DNA from 4 places in the Pseudomonas sp. Teo4 genome. Region 1 is predicted to be linked to each of the others. Evidence: predicted binding sites of a transcription regulator. Region 1 holds the regulator's gene; each other region holds the start of a gene.
What was found. The regulator sigma-54, encoded in region 1, starts transcription at its own class of promoters, with help from an activator protein. The targets are predictions, from matches to a motif close to ANTGGCATNNANNTTGCTNT.
Positions count from the first base shown of each region.

Region 1 (3,771 bases):
AAGGCAACACCGTGACCATCACTCGCGCCCAGTCAGGCGACATCGACGTGGTGACCTCGGTGGGCAACCTGGCCTACTTCGAGCAGCAGCAGAGCGCCGCCAAGCCCGATAAAATGAAAGGCTGGGCCGTGACCATCCAGTACCAGGCGCAGAAGGACATGGTGATCCTCACCGACCGCGCCAAGGTCGAGAACGAAGGCAACACCACCGAAGGCGAGAAGATCGTCTACAACACCAAGACCCAGGTTGCGACCGCGGGCCGTGGTGGCAACGTGACTGCACCGCGTCAGCGTATCGACATGGTGATCCAGCCGAAGAAGAAGGCCGAGTAAATGGCAACCCTCAAAGCCCAGCATCTGGCCAAGAGCTACAAGGGTCGGCAAGTCGTGCGCGACGTCAGCCTGTCGATCGACAGCGGCCAGATCGTCGGCCTGCTCGGCCCCAACGGCGCCGGCAAGACCACCTGCTTCTACATGATCGTAGGCCTGGTCCAGGCCGATCAGGGCCGCGTGCGCATCGACAACCTCGATGTCAGCCACCAACCGATGCACGGTCGCGCCCGTGCCGGTATCGGCTACCTGCCCCAGGAAGCCTCGATCTTCCGCAAGCTGTCGGTGGCCGACAACATCATGGCGATTCTCGAGACCCGCAAGGACCTCGACCGCGATGGCCGCCGCAAGGAGCTGGAAAGCCTGCTGCAGGAGTTCCACATCAGCCACATCCGCGACAACCTCGGCATGAGCCTGTCCGGTGGTGAGCGACGCCGCGTCGAGATCGCCCGGGCACTGGCAACCGCACCGAAGTTCATCCTGCTGGACGAGCCGTTCGCCGGTGTCGACCCGATTTCCGTGGGCGACATCAAGCAGATCATCCACCACCTCAAGGCCAAGGGCATCGGTGTTCTGATCACCGACCACAACGTCCGCGAGACCCTGGATATCTGCGAAACCGCTTACATCGTCAATGATGGTCAACTGATCGCCGAGGGCGATGCCGAGACCATCCTGGCCAACGATCTGGTCAAAGAGGTTTACCTGGGTCACGAGTTCCGGCTCTGACCTCGGCGCGCCTGGAGCACTGGCAATAGCGCCTCAACGAGGCTTAAGTTGTTACAGCGCTCTAGGCAAACGCTACAATTTAAGGCATAAAACTTGCTTGATTTGGCGCCCCGGCGCCCTCGTGTAGTGGATGGCGCATGCGCGCCGGCGAACAAGGTATTTAGCCCCTGCCATGAAACCATCGCTCGTCCTAAAAATGGGCCAGCAACTGACGATGACACCGCAGTTGCAACAGGCCATCCGCCTGCTCCAGCTTTCTACCCTGGACCTCCAACAGGAAATCCAGGAAGCGCTGGAGTCCAATCCGATGCTCGAACGTCAGGAAGACGGCGACGACTTCGACAACAGCGACCCGATGGCGGACAACGCCGAGAACAAGCCGGCCGCCGAAGTTCAGGACAACAGTTTCCAGGAAAGCACGCCCAGTGCCGAGAACCTGGAGGACGGTGAGTGGAACGAGCGCATTCCCAACGAGCTTCCAGTCGACACGGCCTGGGAAGACATCTACCAGACCAGCGCCAGCAGCCTGCCCAGCAACGATGATGACGAGTGGGACTTCACCACCCGCACATCCGCAGGCGAGAGCCTGCAGAGCCACCTGCTGTGGCAACTGAACCTGGCACCGATGTCGGACACCGACCGCCTGATCGCCGTCACCCTGATCGACAGCATCAACGACCAGGGCTACCTGGAAGACACCCTCGAAGAAATCTGCGAGGGCTTCGACCCAGAGCTGGACATCGAACTCGACGAGGTCGAAGCCGTCCTGCATCGCATCCAGCAGTTCGAGCCCGCCGGGGTCGGCGCACGCAATCTTGGCGAGTGCTTGCTGCTGCAACTGCGCCAACTGCCCGCCAGCACACCGTGGATGACCGAAGCCAAACGCTTGGTGGTCGACTTCATCGACCTGCTCGGCAGCCGCGACTACAGCCAGTTGATGCGCCGCATGAAGCTCAAGGAAGACGAGCTGCGCCAGGTCATCGAACTGGTGCAGAGCCTCAACCCGCGCCCAGGCTCGCAGATCGAATCCAGCGAACCGGAATACGTGGTGCCCGACGTGATCGTGCGCAAGGACAGCGACCGCTGGCTGGTCGAGCTGAACCAGGAGGCGATCCCACGCCTGCGGGTCAATCCACAGTACGCCGGGTTTGTCCGCCGCGCCGACACCAGCGCCGACAACACCTTCATGCGCAATCAGCTGCAGGAGGCTCGCTGGTTCATCAAGAGCCTGCAAAGCCGCAACGAAACCCTGATGAAGGTCGCCACCCAGATCGTCGAGCACCAACGCGGCTTCCTCGACCACGGTGACGAAGCGATGAAGCCGTTGGTGCTGCACGACATCGCCGAAGCGGTAGGCATGCACGAGTCGACGATTTCCCGGGTCACCACCCAGAAATACATGCACACACCCCGTGGCATCTACGAACTGAAATACTTTTTCTCCAGCCACGTCAGCACCTCCGAAGGCGGAGAATGCTCGTCTACGGCGATCCGCGCGATCATCAAGAAACTGGTTGCGGCGGAAAATCAGAAAAAGCCATTGAGTGACAGCAAGATCGCTGGTTTACTGGAGGCACAAGGCATTCAGGTAGCCCGTCGCACCGTCGCCAAGTACCGCGAGTCCCTCGGCATCGCGCCGTCGAGCGAGCGCAAGCGACTGATGTAGCCCCTGAATGTGCCAAAGCGTTTGCGGGGCAGGTGCAATACCTGCCTCTTTATGCACGGGCAACAAAGGAGAAGCTGTATGCAAGTCAACATCAGTGGACACCATGTAGAAGTCACCTCCCCTCTGCGCGACTACGTAGAGCAAAAGCTTAAGCGCGTGGAGGGTCACTTCGACAAGATCACCAACGTGCAGGTCATCCTGAAAGTCGAGAAACTGCAACAGAAGGTCGAAGCGACCCTGCAGATTCCCGGTGGCGAAGTGGTAGCAAACGCGGAACACGAAGACATGTATGCAGCGATCGACGCCATGGCCGACAAGCTCGACCGCCAACTGAAAAAACACAAGGAAAAACAGCAAAGCCTGCTGCAAGGTGCAGCCGCACGCTGATCCCCCTCATCCATGATCCGACTTGAAACCATCCTGACCCCCGGCCGTTCCCTGGTGAACGTGCCGGGAGGCAGTAAAAAGCGCGCCCTGGAAAAGGTCGCCAACCTCATTGCCGAACAAGTGCCAGAGCTGGAGATGCAAGACGTCTTCGAAAAACTGATCGGCCGTGAAAAACTCGGCTCGACCGGTTTCGGCAACGGTATTGCCATCCCTCACTGCCGACTTGAAGGTTGCACTGCACCGGTTAGCGCACTGCTGCACCTGGATGCCCCTATCGATTACGACGCCATCGATGGCGCCCCGGTCGACCTGCTGTTCGTCCTGCTGGTCCCCGAAGCCGCCACTGATGCCCACCTAGAACTGCTGCGCCAGATCGCCAGCATGCTCGATCGCAAGGAGGTCCGCGATCGCCTGCGTTCCGCCGCCAGCAGCGAGGCCCTGTTCCAGGTTGTCCTGGACGCACAGAACGAGCACTGAACATGCGCCTGATCATCGTCAGCGGCCGGTCCGGCTCGGGCAAGAGTACCGCCCTTGATGTGCTGGAAGACAACGGCTACTACTGCATCGACAACCTCCCCGCCGGGCTGCTACCGCAGCTGGCGGAGAATGCGCTGATCAATACCGAGCTACAGCAGCCCAAGGTTGCCGTTTCCATCGACG
Region 1 covers NZ_JAXCIL010000005.1:48,085-51,855, forward strand. Annotated here, with positions in the region: gene lptA (lipopolysaccharide transport periplasmic protein LptA) at 1-332, shown strand, start outside; gene lptB (LPS export ABC transporter ATP-binding protein) at 333-1,058, shown strand; gene PspTeo4_RS29085 (RNA polymerase factor sigma-54) at 1,231-2,724, shown strand; gene hpf (ribosome hibernation-promoting factor, HPF/YfiA family) at 2,803-3,111, shown strand; gene ptsN (PTS IIA-like nitrogen regulatory protein PtsN) at 3,124-3,588, shown strand; gene rapZ (RNase adapter RapZ) at 3,591-3,771, shown strand, end outside.

Region 2 (3,771 bases), on a different contig from region 1:
GTACCGGTCTTGCGGTAGAACTGCTCCATGGTGTGCTCGTTACCCTGGCTGTCGTACACCTTGGTCGGGAACGACTTGGTGTAGGTGGTGTCATCGGCAGGGTCGAACACCGGGCCAGCAGGCGTGGCGGTCGACAACGGGATGATGTCTGCCTCGGAGTTCAGGTTGATACCCTGATCGATCAGCGTGGTGGCCTTTGGCGCCAGCGATGAGGTATCGATTTTCAGGTCGGTCAGCACGCCACGCTTGATGTTGCCGTTCTCATCGGCGGCATAGCCTTGCAGGCGCAGGCCGTCCGAGGTGATCACGTAGTTGTCTTTGCTGTTCTGGAAGGCACCGGCACGGGTGTAAACGCGCGCGCCGTTGTCGGACAGGATGAAGAAACCCTGACCCTGGATACCCATGTCCAGCACGTTGCCGGTGTTGTTGACGTCGCCCTGGCTGAACTGCTGGGAGATCGCCGCCAGGCGCACGCCGTTACCGACCTGGTTCTTGCCCACACCCAGACGGTTGGCGCCAGCGTATACGTCGGCGAATTCGGCACGGGAGGATTTGAAGCCCGTGGTGTTGACGTTGGCGATGTTGTTGCCAGTGACGTCCAGCTGCTTGTTGGCTGCGTACAGACCACTAAGGCCGATATTGAAAGACATGCTGTTGCTCCTTTTTTTGCCGTTCTGTCGGCCTTAGATACCGATGGTTTGTACGTCGGACAGGGAAACCTTGCCCACACCCGCCAGGTTCAGCACCATCTCGCCGGTGGTGTTGAAGCTGACGCTGGTGACCTTGGCTGGCAACAAGGTGTTCATCTGCACCGCCTGGCCGTCCACCGTCGTGGTGGCGGCAAAGGTGTAAGTGCCTGGGTCGACCTTCTCACCCTTGTCATTGGTGCCATCCCAGATGAAGTCGCCATAACCGGCTTTCTGCTCACCCAGCTCGATGGTCTTGACCGTGTTGCCATCCTTGTCGGTGATGGTGATCTTCGCTTCACTGATGGCCTGAGGCACAACGAACTGTGCGTTGAAGCTTTCGGCGGTATCGACGATCGCCTTGTCGTTCTGCACGATCACCGAACGACCGACCAGCGAGGAAGCCTGCAGTGCCTGCGACGAGGCCATGGCACTGGTGATGGCGCTGACCGACTCGTTCAGCGAAGTAATGCCTTCGAGGCTACTGAACTGCGCCAGCTGGGCGACGAACTCGCTGTTGTCCTGCGGGTCCAGCGGGTTCTGGTTCTGCATCTGGGTGACCAGCAACTGCAGGAACGCATCCTTGCCCAGCGTCTGGTTTCCGGTCGCCGAACTGGTCGCCGAGCTCTTGTTGGTGCTGCTGGTGGTGACACCGGACGCCGCGATGACGTCATTGAGGTTCACACCGCTGGTGCTATCGACTGCCATGGTCTGGATTCCTTATCACTGACCCAGGGTCAGCACTTTCTGCATCATGTTCTTGGCGGTGTTCATCAGCTCGGCGTTGGTCTGGAACGCGCGGCTGGCGGAGATCATGTCAGCCATTTCCTCGACCACATTGACGTTCGGGTAGTAGACGTAGCCGTCCTTGTTCGCCGCCGGGTGATTAGGCTCGTAACGCGCCTCCAGATTGCTCTGGTCTTCGATGATGCCCTTGACCTGCACACCCTGCCCGGCTTCGCCCTGATCTTCGAACAGCGACTGGCTGGCACCGTTCTGCGCGCTCTGGAAAGTGGTGGCGAACACCGGGTGGCGTGCACGGTAAGTCTGATCGATGCTCGACGAGACGGTCTCGGCGTTGGCGATGTTGGAAGCCACGGTATTGAGACGCGTGTTCTGCGCGCTCATGCCGGAGCCTGCGATGTTGAAGACACTGGACAGGGACATGGTTACTCTCCGCGCAGGGCCGAAACCAGCCCTTTGAATTTACTGTTGAGCAGGGTGAAGCTGGCCTGGAAACCCATGGCGTTTTCCGTGTAGTTCGCCTGCTCTACCTGGGCGTCCACGGTGTTCTGGTCGATCGACGGCATGTCGGGCGTGCGGTACTTCAAGGTGTCGTCCGCCATGGTCAGGCCTTCGGCCTCGATGTGCCGGCTGTTGGTACGGTCCATGGCGAAGCGGCCGCTTTGCTGCTTCTGGCTCTCGGCGGCAAGCACCGACGAGAAGTCCATGTCACGCGCCTTGTAGTTGGGCGTGTCAGCGTTGGCGATGTTGTTGGCCAGCACTTCGGCGCGCTGGGCGCGGAAGCCCAGCGCCTTTTCGTGGATGCCAAGTGCCTTGTCGAAACTGATGCTCATGTCGGGGAAACCTTCGAAGGTTGACCGGAGTGTCGTTGCCGAAGGTATAGCAAGGGCTGTGCCAAACCTTGTAAAGCCCATGTTTGCGGGGTTTAAGCGATTTTCGGCAGCGGCGGCATGCCAGAAAAGCGGCAAAGTGCTTCCGCTTGAAGATGCCTGAGCGGCAATTGCCGGGCGGCAAAAGCGGCAAAACAAAAAATTGACGTCAGAGGCGAGGTGGCGGGGCGACGAGGGTTAGTCGGGAGAGATGCGGTGCCTGGTAGATCGAGCGCCGCCCGCGCGGCGCATCGCGAGCAAGGCTCGCTCCTACGTTTGTTTACGGCCAGTAACGCCTATGACAGGCGCGCGCGACCGCCTTGTTTGTACGCCTCGATATTGCGCCATGCGCCAAGGCGTTCGCGCACATTTCCCACAGGCATAACTGGCCCGAAACAAACGTAGGAGCGAGCCTTGCTCGCGATGCGCCGCGCGGGCGGCGCTCGATCTACCAGGCGCCGCAAATCCAAAGACAAGCACCCGCCCTACCTGATCACTTGGCCTGATAGATGATCCCCGGACTGCACTGCACCATCTGGTAATGGTCCGGCAGCCCGTTCAAAGCCTCGGACGCACCAAGGAACAGATACCCACCCGGCTTCAAGGTGCTGTGAATCCGCAGCAGAATGTCCTTCTTCACCTGCGCCGAGAAGTAGATCAGCACGTTGCGGCAAAACACGATGTCGAACTTGCCCAAAGCCGCATAGCTATCGAGCAAGTTGAACGAACGGAACTCGACACGGCTGCGAATGGCCGGCTTCACCGCCCAACGCCCCGGCCCCTTGGTATCGAAGTAACGCTGCAGCCGCTCTTGAGACAAGCCGCGGGCAATGGCCAGGCTGTCGTACTCGCCGGTCTTGCAGTTGGTCAACATCGAACCGGACAGGTCGGTGGCGACGATCTGCGCCCCCATCTTCAGTTGCCCAAGGTTGCTGCGCTCGAATTCGTCCAGCGCCATCGAGATGGAATAAGGCTCCTGCCCCGACGAACAGGCTGCCGACCAGATGCGCAAGCGCTGGCCCGGGTTGCCCTTGATGAACTCCGGAACCACCTTGTTCTTCAACACTTCGAATGGATAGGTGTCGCGAAACCACAAGGTCTCGTTGGTGGTCATGGCATCGACCACCTGCTCGCGCAGGCCGCCGCGCGGTTGCGTCTGAATACGCTGCACCAGCTCGCCCAGGCTCTTGATGCCCTGCTGCTCCATCAGCTTGTTGAGACGGCTGGAGACCAGATACTGCTTATTCTCGCCCAGCAGGATGCCACAGGCTTTCTCCAGGAATACCCGGAACTGTTCGAAATCCAAATTACCCGTAGACACTACTGCCGCCTCTTTTCAATCACTGGTGCCGGGAGCTGGCCCCCGGCTGCTTCAATGCGTTGCCTTGATCCGGTCGACCACGCGCTGGGCAAGGTCATCCGGCTTGAACTTGGCCAGGAAGTCATCGGCACCGACTTTCTTCACCATGGCC
Region 2 covers NZ_JAXCIL010000001.1:3,227,194-3,230,964, forward strand. Annotated here, with positions in the region: gene flgE (flagellar hook protein FlgE) at 1-650, opposite strand, end outside; gene flgD (flagellar hook assembly protein FlgD) at 684-1,394, opposite strand; gene flgC (flagellar basal body rod protein FlgC) at 1,410-1,853, opposite strand; gene flgB (flagellar basal body rod protein FlgB) at 1,856-2,263, opposite strand; gene cheR (protein-glutamate O-methyltransferase CheR) at 2,793-3,620, opposite strand; gene PspTeo4_RS14465 (chemotaxis protein CheV) at 3,672-3,771, opposite strand, start outside.
Region 2: flgB (flagellar basal body rod protein FlgB) is a predicted target of sigma-54. The motif match lies at 2,310-2,329, and genes of this name have one in related genera.

Region 3 (3,771 bases), on a different contig from region 1:
CATCGCCGGCAAGCCGGCTCCTACAAGTACTGCGGTGATCTTGAGGTCGCCGCGGTCCTTGTGGGAGCCGGCTTTGCCGGAGATCGTTAGCTAGCCGAGCATCTCGTGCATGGCGATGATCTGCTCGGCCACCTGGATCAGCTTCTGCTGGCGGCTCATGGCCTGGCGGCGCATCAGCGTGTAGGCCTGTTCCTCGTTGCAGTCCTTCATCTTCATCAGCAGGCCTTTGGCCTGTTCGATGCGTTTGCGCTCGGCCAGTTGCTGGTCACGCGCCAGCAGCTGGGCCTTGAGCGCCTGGTCGCTTTCAAAACGGGCCATGGCCACGTCCAGAATCGGCTGCAGTCGCGCGGCATGGATGCCCTCGACGATGTAGGCGCTGACTCCTGCCTTGATCGCCTGGCGCATCACGCCGGGGTCATGTTCGTCGGTGAACAGCACGATGGGCCGTGGCTGGTCGCGGCTGACCAGTACCACTTGCTCCATCACATCGCGGTCGGGCGAGTCGGTGTCGATCAGCACCACGTCCGGGTGCACCGTTTCGACGCAAGCGGGCAGGTCGATGGTCAGCCCTGGGGCTTCGATAACCTCAAAGCCGGCTTCGCTGAGTGCGGCCTTGAGGCGGCCGACTTTTTTCTGTGTGTCATCGATCAGCAGGATGCGCAGCATGTTCGTCACCCTCACAGACCGATGCGGGCGCTGGGCGCATCACCCAGGGCGTGCAGGTGGAAGCTGCGGGCGTAGGCGTGGGGGTCGCTGCCGTCCCAGCGGGTGCCGTCGATCAGCAGGCTGCTGCGCATGTCGGGTATGGCGCAGGGTACGCCCACGGCATTTGCGGCTTCTCGATACAAGTCTAGTTGTTGCACCTGGCGGGCTACGGCAAGGTAGTCGGGGTCTTCTCGTAGCAGGCCCCAGCGGCGGAACTGGGTCATGAACCACATGCCGTCGGACAAATAAGGCAGGTTGGCCCGGCCCTCGTCGAACAGGCGCAGCGCGTGGCGGTCCTGCCAGTGGTTGCCCAGGCCGTCCTGGTAGTCGCCAAGCAGGCGCGGCTCGACGCATTCCAGTGGCGTGTCCAGGTAGGCGCTGCCGCTGAGCAGTTGCGCCGTGCCTCGGCGGTTCTCCGGGCTTTGCTCGATAAAGCGACTGGCGGCCAGTATTGCCTTGACCAGTGCGCGGGCGCTGTTGGGGTACTGCTCGGCGAAGGCGCGGGCACAGCCCAGGACTTTTTCCGGATGGTCCGGCCAGATCGACTGGCTGGTTGCCAAGGTAAAGCCCTGGCCTTTGGCCACGGCGTCGGCCGACCATGGTTCGCCGACACAGAAACCGTCGATTCGACCCGCCTGGATATGCGCGGCCATCTGTGCGGGCGGCACCACCACGCTGTTGACGTCTTCGAGTGGGTGAATGCCCTGGCTCGCCAGCCAGTAATACAGCCACATGGCATGGGTGCCGGTGGGGAAGGTCTGGGCAAAGGTCAGGCGTGCGCCATGCTGGTGCACCAGGCGCGCCAGTGCTTCAGGGTTGGTCACGCCCTTGCGTTGCAGGGAGGGCGACAGGTTGATGGCCTGGGCGTTCTGGTTCAAACCCATGAGCACTGCCATGGGGCTGGTCGGTACGCCGCCGATCCCCAGGTGTACCGCGTAGATCAGGCCGTACAGGCAATGCGCGGCATCCAGCTCGCCGCTGACCAGTTTGTCGCGAAGACCCGCCCAGGAGCCTTGGCGATGGAGGTTCAGGGTCAGTCCGTATTGCTGAGCGAAGCCCTGGGTAGCGGCGACCACCACCGAGGCGCAGTCGGTCAGGGCCATGAAACCGATATCGAGGCTGGGCTTTTCCGGCGCATCACTGCCGTTCACCCACGCCAGAGGCATTGCCGGGGGTACTGTGTTCACAAGGTTCCTCGCCCGTACTGAATAGGCTGTACGGGCTTTCGAAGCAACGCATGTGCCAAGGCCCTGTCATGCCGGGCGCGCGCTGGCTATAATCGCCCCCTCACTCACCGCGAGTCTTGCCCGCCCATGTATACCCTGGCCCGCCAGCTGCTGTTCAAGCTTTCCCCGGAAACCTCCCACGACCTGTCACTGGACCTGATCGGCGCCGGTGGCCGTCTCGGTCTCAACGGCCTGCTGTGCAAGCAGCCAGCGGCGTTGCCGGTGACCGTCATGGGCTTGAACTTTGCCAACCCGGTAGGCCTGGCCGCCGGCCTGGACAAGAACGGTGCGGCCATCGACGGCTTCGCCCAGCTGGGCTTCGGCTTCGTCGAAATCGGCACCGTGACCCCGCGTCCGCAGCCGGGCAACCCGAGGCCGCGTCTGTTCCGTCTGCCGGAAGCGACGGCAATCATCAACCGCATGGGCTTCAACAACCTGGGCGTCGATCACTTGCTCGAACGTGTTCGTGCTTCGCGCTACCAGGGCGTGCTGGGTATCAACATCGGCAAGAACTTCGATACCCCGGTGGAGCGTGCGGTCGATGACTACCTGATCTGCCTTGAAAAGGTTTATCGCGAAGCCAGCTACATCACAGTCAATGTCAGCTCGCCGAACACCCCCGGCCTGCGCAGCCTGCAGTTCGGCGACTCGCTCAAGCAGTTGCTCGACACCCTGGCTGAGCGTCGCGAGCAATTGGCGGTCGAGCATGGCAGGCGCGTACCGCTGGCCATCAAGATCGCGCCGGACATGAGCGACGAGGAAACCGCCCAGGTGGCGGCTGCCTTGATCGAATCGGGCATGGACGCGGTGATCGCCACCAACACCACCCTGAGCCGTGAAGGCGTCGAAGGGCTGCCTTATGGCGGGGAGGCTGGCGGCCTGTCGGGCGCTCCGGTGCTGGAAAAGAGCACGCACACCGTGAAGGTGCTGGCGGGGGAGCTGGCCGGCAAGCTGCCTATCATTGCCGCGGGCGGTATTACCGAAGGCCGTCACGCCGCAGAGAAGATCGCTGCTGGCGCCAGCCTGGTGCAGATCTACTCAGGCTTCATCTACAAAGGCCCAGCGCTGATTCGTGAAGCCGTGGATGCCATCGCCGCCATGCCGCGTGCATAAAACGAAGGCATAAAAAAGGGCCCCTTGAAAGGGGCCCCTGGGCCTTAGCCCGCCGCCCGGATAGGGCGCGCATGGTAAATCGAATTCAGTGTCCTCTTTCAGCCAACGGCGTGATTTTCGTTGAGTCTATGGATGCCAGCGGTGCCAGTCATTCCGTCCCAGTTATCACCGCGACCTTCACGCCAGCCGTTGATCCAGGCTTGGCGAACTGAAGGAAGATTAAAGGGGCAAAGCTCGCGGGATTTGCCGGTGACCCCATATTGGTAACCACGTGAATATGCTCTTTCCAACGGATCACGCTTACATCTCTTCATAAGGTGTAGACCTCACTTGTTGACTGTAATGTCCCGTCGGCCTCTCCGAGGCCGGGCAGAGTCTTTCTGCCGGTGTGCGCTCGCTGCCGGCGTCGCGAGCTGAAGGTGCCGCTTCGTTGCGATGCGGCCTGAGACCAGTTCTAACGAATGCGAGTCACCGTGTGAATGATCGATTTGTCATAAGGACGTAACCTTTCTGAGGGTGAGGGGATAAGTAAATAAATGCGACTCAACCTTGTTTGGGGTTAAGGCCGCTATGATCGGCGTTTGCCGATCATTGACGTCATTTCGCCAGCGCTGCTGTGTGATGACAGAAATATCTAGTAATGCGACGAAGGGTCACATTTGCCCCCAAGGCGCTGGCATTTTTTGTACTGCTTGATGATCTAAGCTGTCCTCGTTGCTGACGAGGG
Region 3 covers NZ_JAXCIL010000001.1:339,365-343,135, forward strand. Annotated here, with positions in the region: gene PspTeo4_RS01795 (ANTAR domain-containing response regulator) at 91-666, opposite strand; gene PspTeo4_RS01800 (CmpA/NrtA family ABC transporter substrate-binding protein) at 678-1,892, opposite strand; gene PspTeo4_RS01805 (quinone-dependent dihydroorotate dehydrogenase) at 2,019-3,044, shown strand; gene rmf (ribosome modulation factor) at 3,143-3,358, opposite strand.
Region 3: PspTeo4_RS01800 (CmpA/NrtA family ABC transporter substrate-binding protein) is a predicted target of sigma-54. The motif match lies at 1,933-1,952, and genes of this name have one in related genera.

Region 4 (3,771 bases), on a different contig from region 1:
CGGTGAGCGCCTCACGCACATCGTCCAGGCGAAAGGGCTTGATGATTGCAGTAATCAGTTTCATCGGCACCGCCCTCAGTTGGAGTATTTGTAGCCGACTTCACCATGGGCAGACAGGTCGAGCCCGTCCACTTCGGCTTCTTCATCCACCCGCAGCCCGCCGCACAGAGCGCCGGCGACCTTGTAGGCGATCAGGCTGGTAGCGCCCGAGAACACCACACTGAACAGGATCGCACCGGCATTGACCAGTACCTGATCAAGCAGCCCACGACCTTCGGCAAAACTCTGCCCACCGATGGCGGTCAGCGCGAATACCGGCGTCAGCAGGCCGCCCAGAATGCCGGCAACGCCGTGTACGCCGAACACATCAAAGGCATCGTCGAGGCCAATCATCGGTTTGAGCTTTTCCACCGACCAGACACACACCGGGCCCGCGATCAAACCCAGCAGAATGGCGCCCATGGGGCCCACGTAGCCGCACGCAGGGGTGATCGCCACCAGCCCGGCGATGGCGCCGGACAACGCACCGAACATGCTCGGCCGGCCACGGTGCTGCCATTCCACCAGCATCCAGCCCAGGGCACCGGCGCAGCTGGCGAGCATGGTGTTGACCATCACCAGCATGGCGAAGCCGTTGGCGGCCAGGGCGCAGCCGCCACAAAAGCCCAGCCAGCCCACCCACAGCAGCGAACCGCCAGTTAGCGTCATGGTCATGTTGTGCGGTGCCAACGACGGCGTGCCAAAGTCACGGCGGCGCCCCAGCAGCCAGGCGCCTACCAGCGCGGCGATGCCGACGTTCAGATGCACCACGTTACCGCCGGCGAAGTCCTGCACACCGAGGTCGAACACCCAGCCCCCACCCCAGGCCATGTGCGCCATGGGGATGTAGTTGATGGTCAACCACACCACCATGAATACCATCACCGCAGCGAACTTCATGCGCTCGGCCAGGCCGCCGACGATGATCGCCGGGGTAATGGCGGCAAACAGCAGCATGAACAGGAAGTACAGGTACTCCGGGATGGTGCCGACTACCGTGTCCTTGGTGATGCCCACCATGAACAGCTTGTCGAGGCCGCCGACCACCGCCTGCAACGCGCCGCCGTCGGTGAAAGTCAGGCTGTAGCCGTAGATCGCGAACAGTACGGACATCAACGCAGCGGTGCAGAACACCTGCATCAGAATCGACAGAACGTTCTTGGTGCGTGCCATGCCGCCATAGAACAGCGCCAGACCCGGCAGGGTCATCAGCAGCACCACCAGCGAACACACTGCGACGAAGGCTGTGTCACCGCTATCAATGGCTGGCGGGGCCTCGTCCGCAAGGGCCGTGACACTGGCGAACAAAAGGGAAAAACCCAACATACCACGGCACACATGGGAAAACCGGATCATGCCTGTTGCCTCCAACCGACGGGAAATTATCCGGCCCGCTGTCGGGAAGACGGGCCGGATTCGAACCGCAGAAAAAGCTGGGTGAGGACGGCGCCCAATCTTCCTGTGGGTCAATTTAGTTTCCCAGCAGGCAAAGCAATTGACCTGCCAAAACTGAACATCGGCGGTACGATTGTGCTAAATGCTTGAATTGAAATCTGTTTGTTTGGCGGGGTTGGCGGCGGCGGGAAAAGTGCGTTTATCGAAGCGCCTGCTGTTGGTGCGCAATTGCTTGAAAGTGACCGGCAAGGAGCCGCTGCAAGCCCACTTTGGGGCGCCCGGAAGGTCCGGCAGCGCTTTCGCGCAAGGCGAGGACCGGACGTCTGAACCGGTCCCCTAAACCGCAATGCTGCGCAGGTGTGCTCAGCCACCTATCCGGCTTGCAGCCGCCATCAGCAAGGGCGCGGCGTGCTCGTCAGTCAGTGCGGGATACACCTGCATATCCATCAGGTCGCTCCACTCCAGTACCCACCCAAGCACCACCTTCAGCTCATCGGTCTCGACCACACCGAATCCTTGGTGGCTACCAATGGCATGCCAGCGGCCAATGACTTTCAGGCCATCTGGCGGCGCGCCCTGGGTTTTGACGAAGCGCGTTATGGCGGCGTTGCGATTTTCCGCGCTGATGGTCCAGTGAATGATGTACAGCATTGGGCACCTCCTGGTCGGGATCGGCGCCTGACGGCTGCGCCTCCTGCAGGGCACCGGGGCCACAGGCGGGCGACTGCCATGCCATGCACAGGTCAACCCGCGTTGATGTCGCCGCAGAACAATGGGCGGCTGCCATCGGCAGGGCTGGTACGAACGAGCAAGGCGTATTCACCTTTGGCCAGTTCACGGAGCGCCACCGGAGCCTGGGCCCAATGCCGGGTGCGCGCAGCCATGGAGGGGTAGTCGACGTTGTTGGCCTGGTGAGTTTCATACGCGGGGCTTGCGCCCAGTTGCTGGCAGGAGCCCGCATAGATAGCGGTGTCCAGCCGGCTGGGGACGGCCATGTCCTGAGGCACGCCACCGACGGTGAGCAGGATGCTGGTCTGGTCACCGGCCGGGCTGAGTGTGGCGCGGGCGATATGCTGTGCATTCAGCGGGGTAGCACTGAGGGGGACATCGACAATTTCGGCTCTGTTCGCGCAAGCGGAAATTGCCCCTACCACCACTACCAACGCCATCAAAGGTGTTCTGTTCATCACAGATCTCCTGAGTTGAGGTGCGTTGATCTTGTCCCCCCCATGAAGTCTAGTGACCTGGACAGGATGCGGGAGCTGGCCGATAGGTGGTCATGCTCACCGCTCAGCCAGCCAAAATGCGCATTACAAATATCAGAGCAAATTTATATTCTGAAAAATAATAATAAAAATAGATCAAAACAGTATTTCTTCGCCGCCCTACCCCCTTGCTACAGTCCCTTCAGACCCGACCCCTCGCACGGTGGAGGCCCCGATTCATCCCCCTGCGAGCGCCCTTGGGTATGGCAGGACGGATCATTGCCCCGTGAGGTACTGCCATGAGTCAACACGCACCGCGCCACAGTGTCGCCCGCCTGCCCAGCCACAACCACCGCCTGCAGATCGACACTCCACCTGTTTTCAGCGACAAACTCGCCGAACGCCTGCACCGCAAACAGCGCCTGGCTGCCTCCTACCGGCTGTTCGCCGAACTGGGCTTCGAAGTGGGCCTGGCCGGCCACTTCACCGCCCGCGATCCAATCGAAACCGACCATTACTGGATCAACCCGCTGGGTGTGCCCTTCTCGCAGCTGCGCACCAGCGACCTGCTGCGGGTCAATGGCGAGGGCCAGGTGGTCGAAGGCCAGGGGCTGCTCAACACCAGCGCCCTGGAGCTGCACTACGAACTGCAACGGGCCCGCGCCGATGTGGTGGGCATTGCCCATCTGCATGGTTTCCATGGCCGGGTCTGGTCGTCGCTGGGGCAACTGTTTGCACCGATCACCGCCGAGACATCGGCCTTCATCGGCGAACAGGTGCTGTTCGATCGCCATGCCCTGCGCAATGCCGACGGCAGCCTGCTGCAGGACCGCGACGAAGTAGCCCGCGCTTTTGTCCAGACCTTCGCCGACAACAACCTGCTGGTCTGGCAGAACCACGGCCTGTGGACCACCGGCCAGACCGTGGAAAGCGCCGCCTGGCGTTTCATCCTCGCCGACGACACCGCGCGCGCCCATCTGCTGGCCTACTCTGCCGGCCAGCCACGCATCCCGACACTGGAGGAAGACGCATCCAGCCTGGCCCAACGCGAACTGTTCGGCTGGCTGAACTTCCTGCCGCTGTGGGACCGCATCGTCCAGCAACAGCCCGACCTGCTGGACTGAGGAGTTCG
Region 4 covers NZ_JAXCIL010000001.1:1,644,716-1,648,486, reverse strand. Annotated here, with positions in the region: gene PspTeo4_RS07535 (P-II family nitrogen regulator) at 1-64, opposite strand, end outside; gene PspTeo4_RS07530 (ammonium transporter) at 76-1,395, opposite strand; gene PspTeo4_RS07525 (hypothetical protein) at 1,577-1,774, shown strand; gene PspTeo4_RS07520 (DUF3303 domain-containing protein) at 1,798-2,085, opposite strand; gene PspTeo4_RS07515 (hypothetical protein) at 2,178-2,621, opposite strand; gene PspTeo4_RS07510 (class II aldolase/adducin family protein) at 2,939-3,763, shown strand.
Region 4: PspTeo4_RS07530 (ammonium transporter) is a predicted target of sigma-54. The motif match lies at 1,528-1,547, and genes of this name have one in related genera.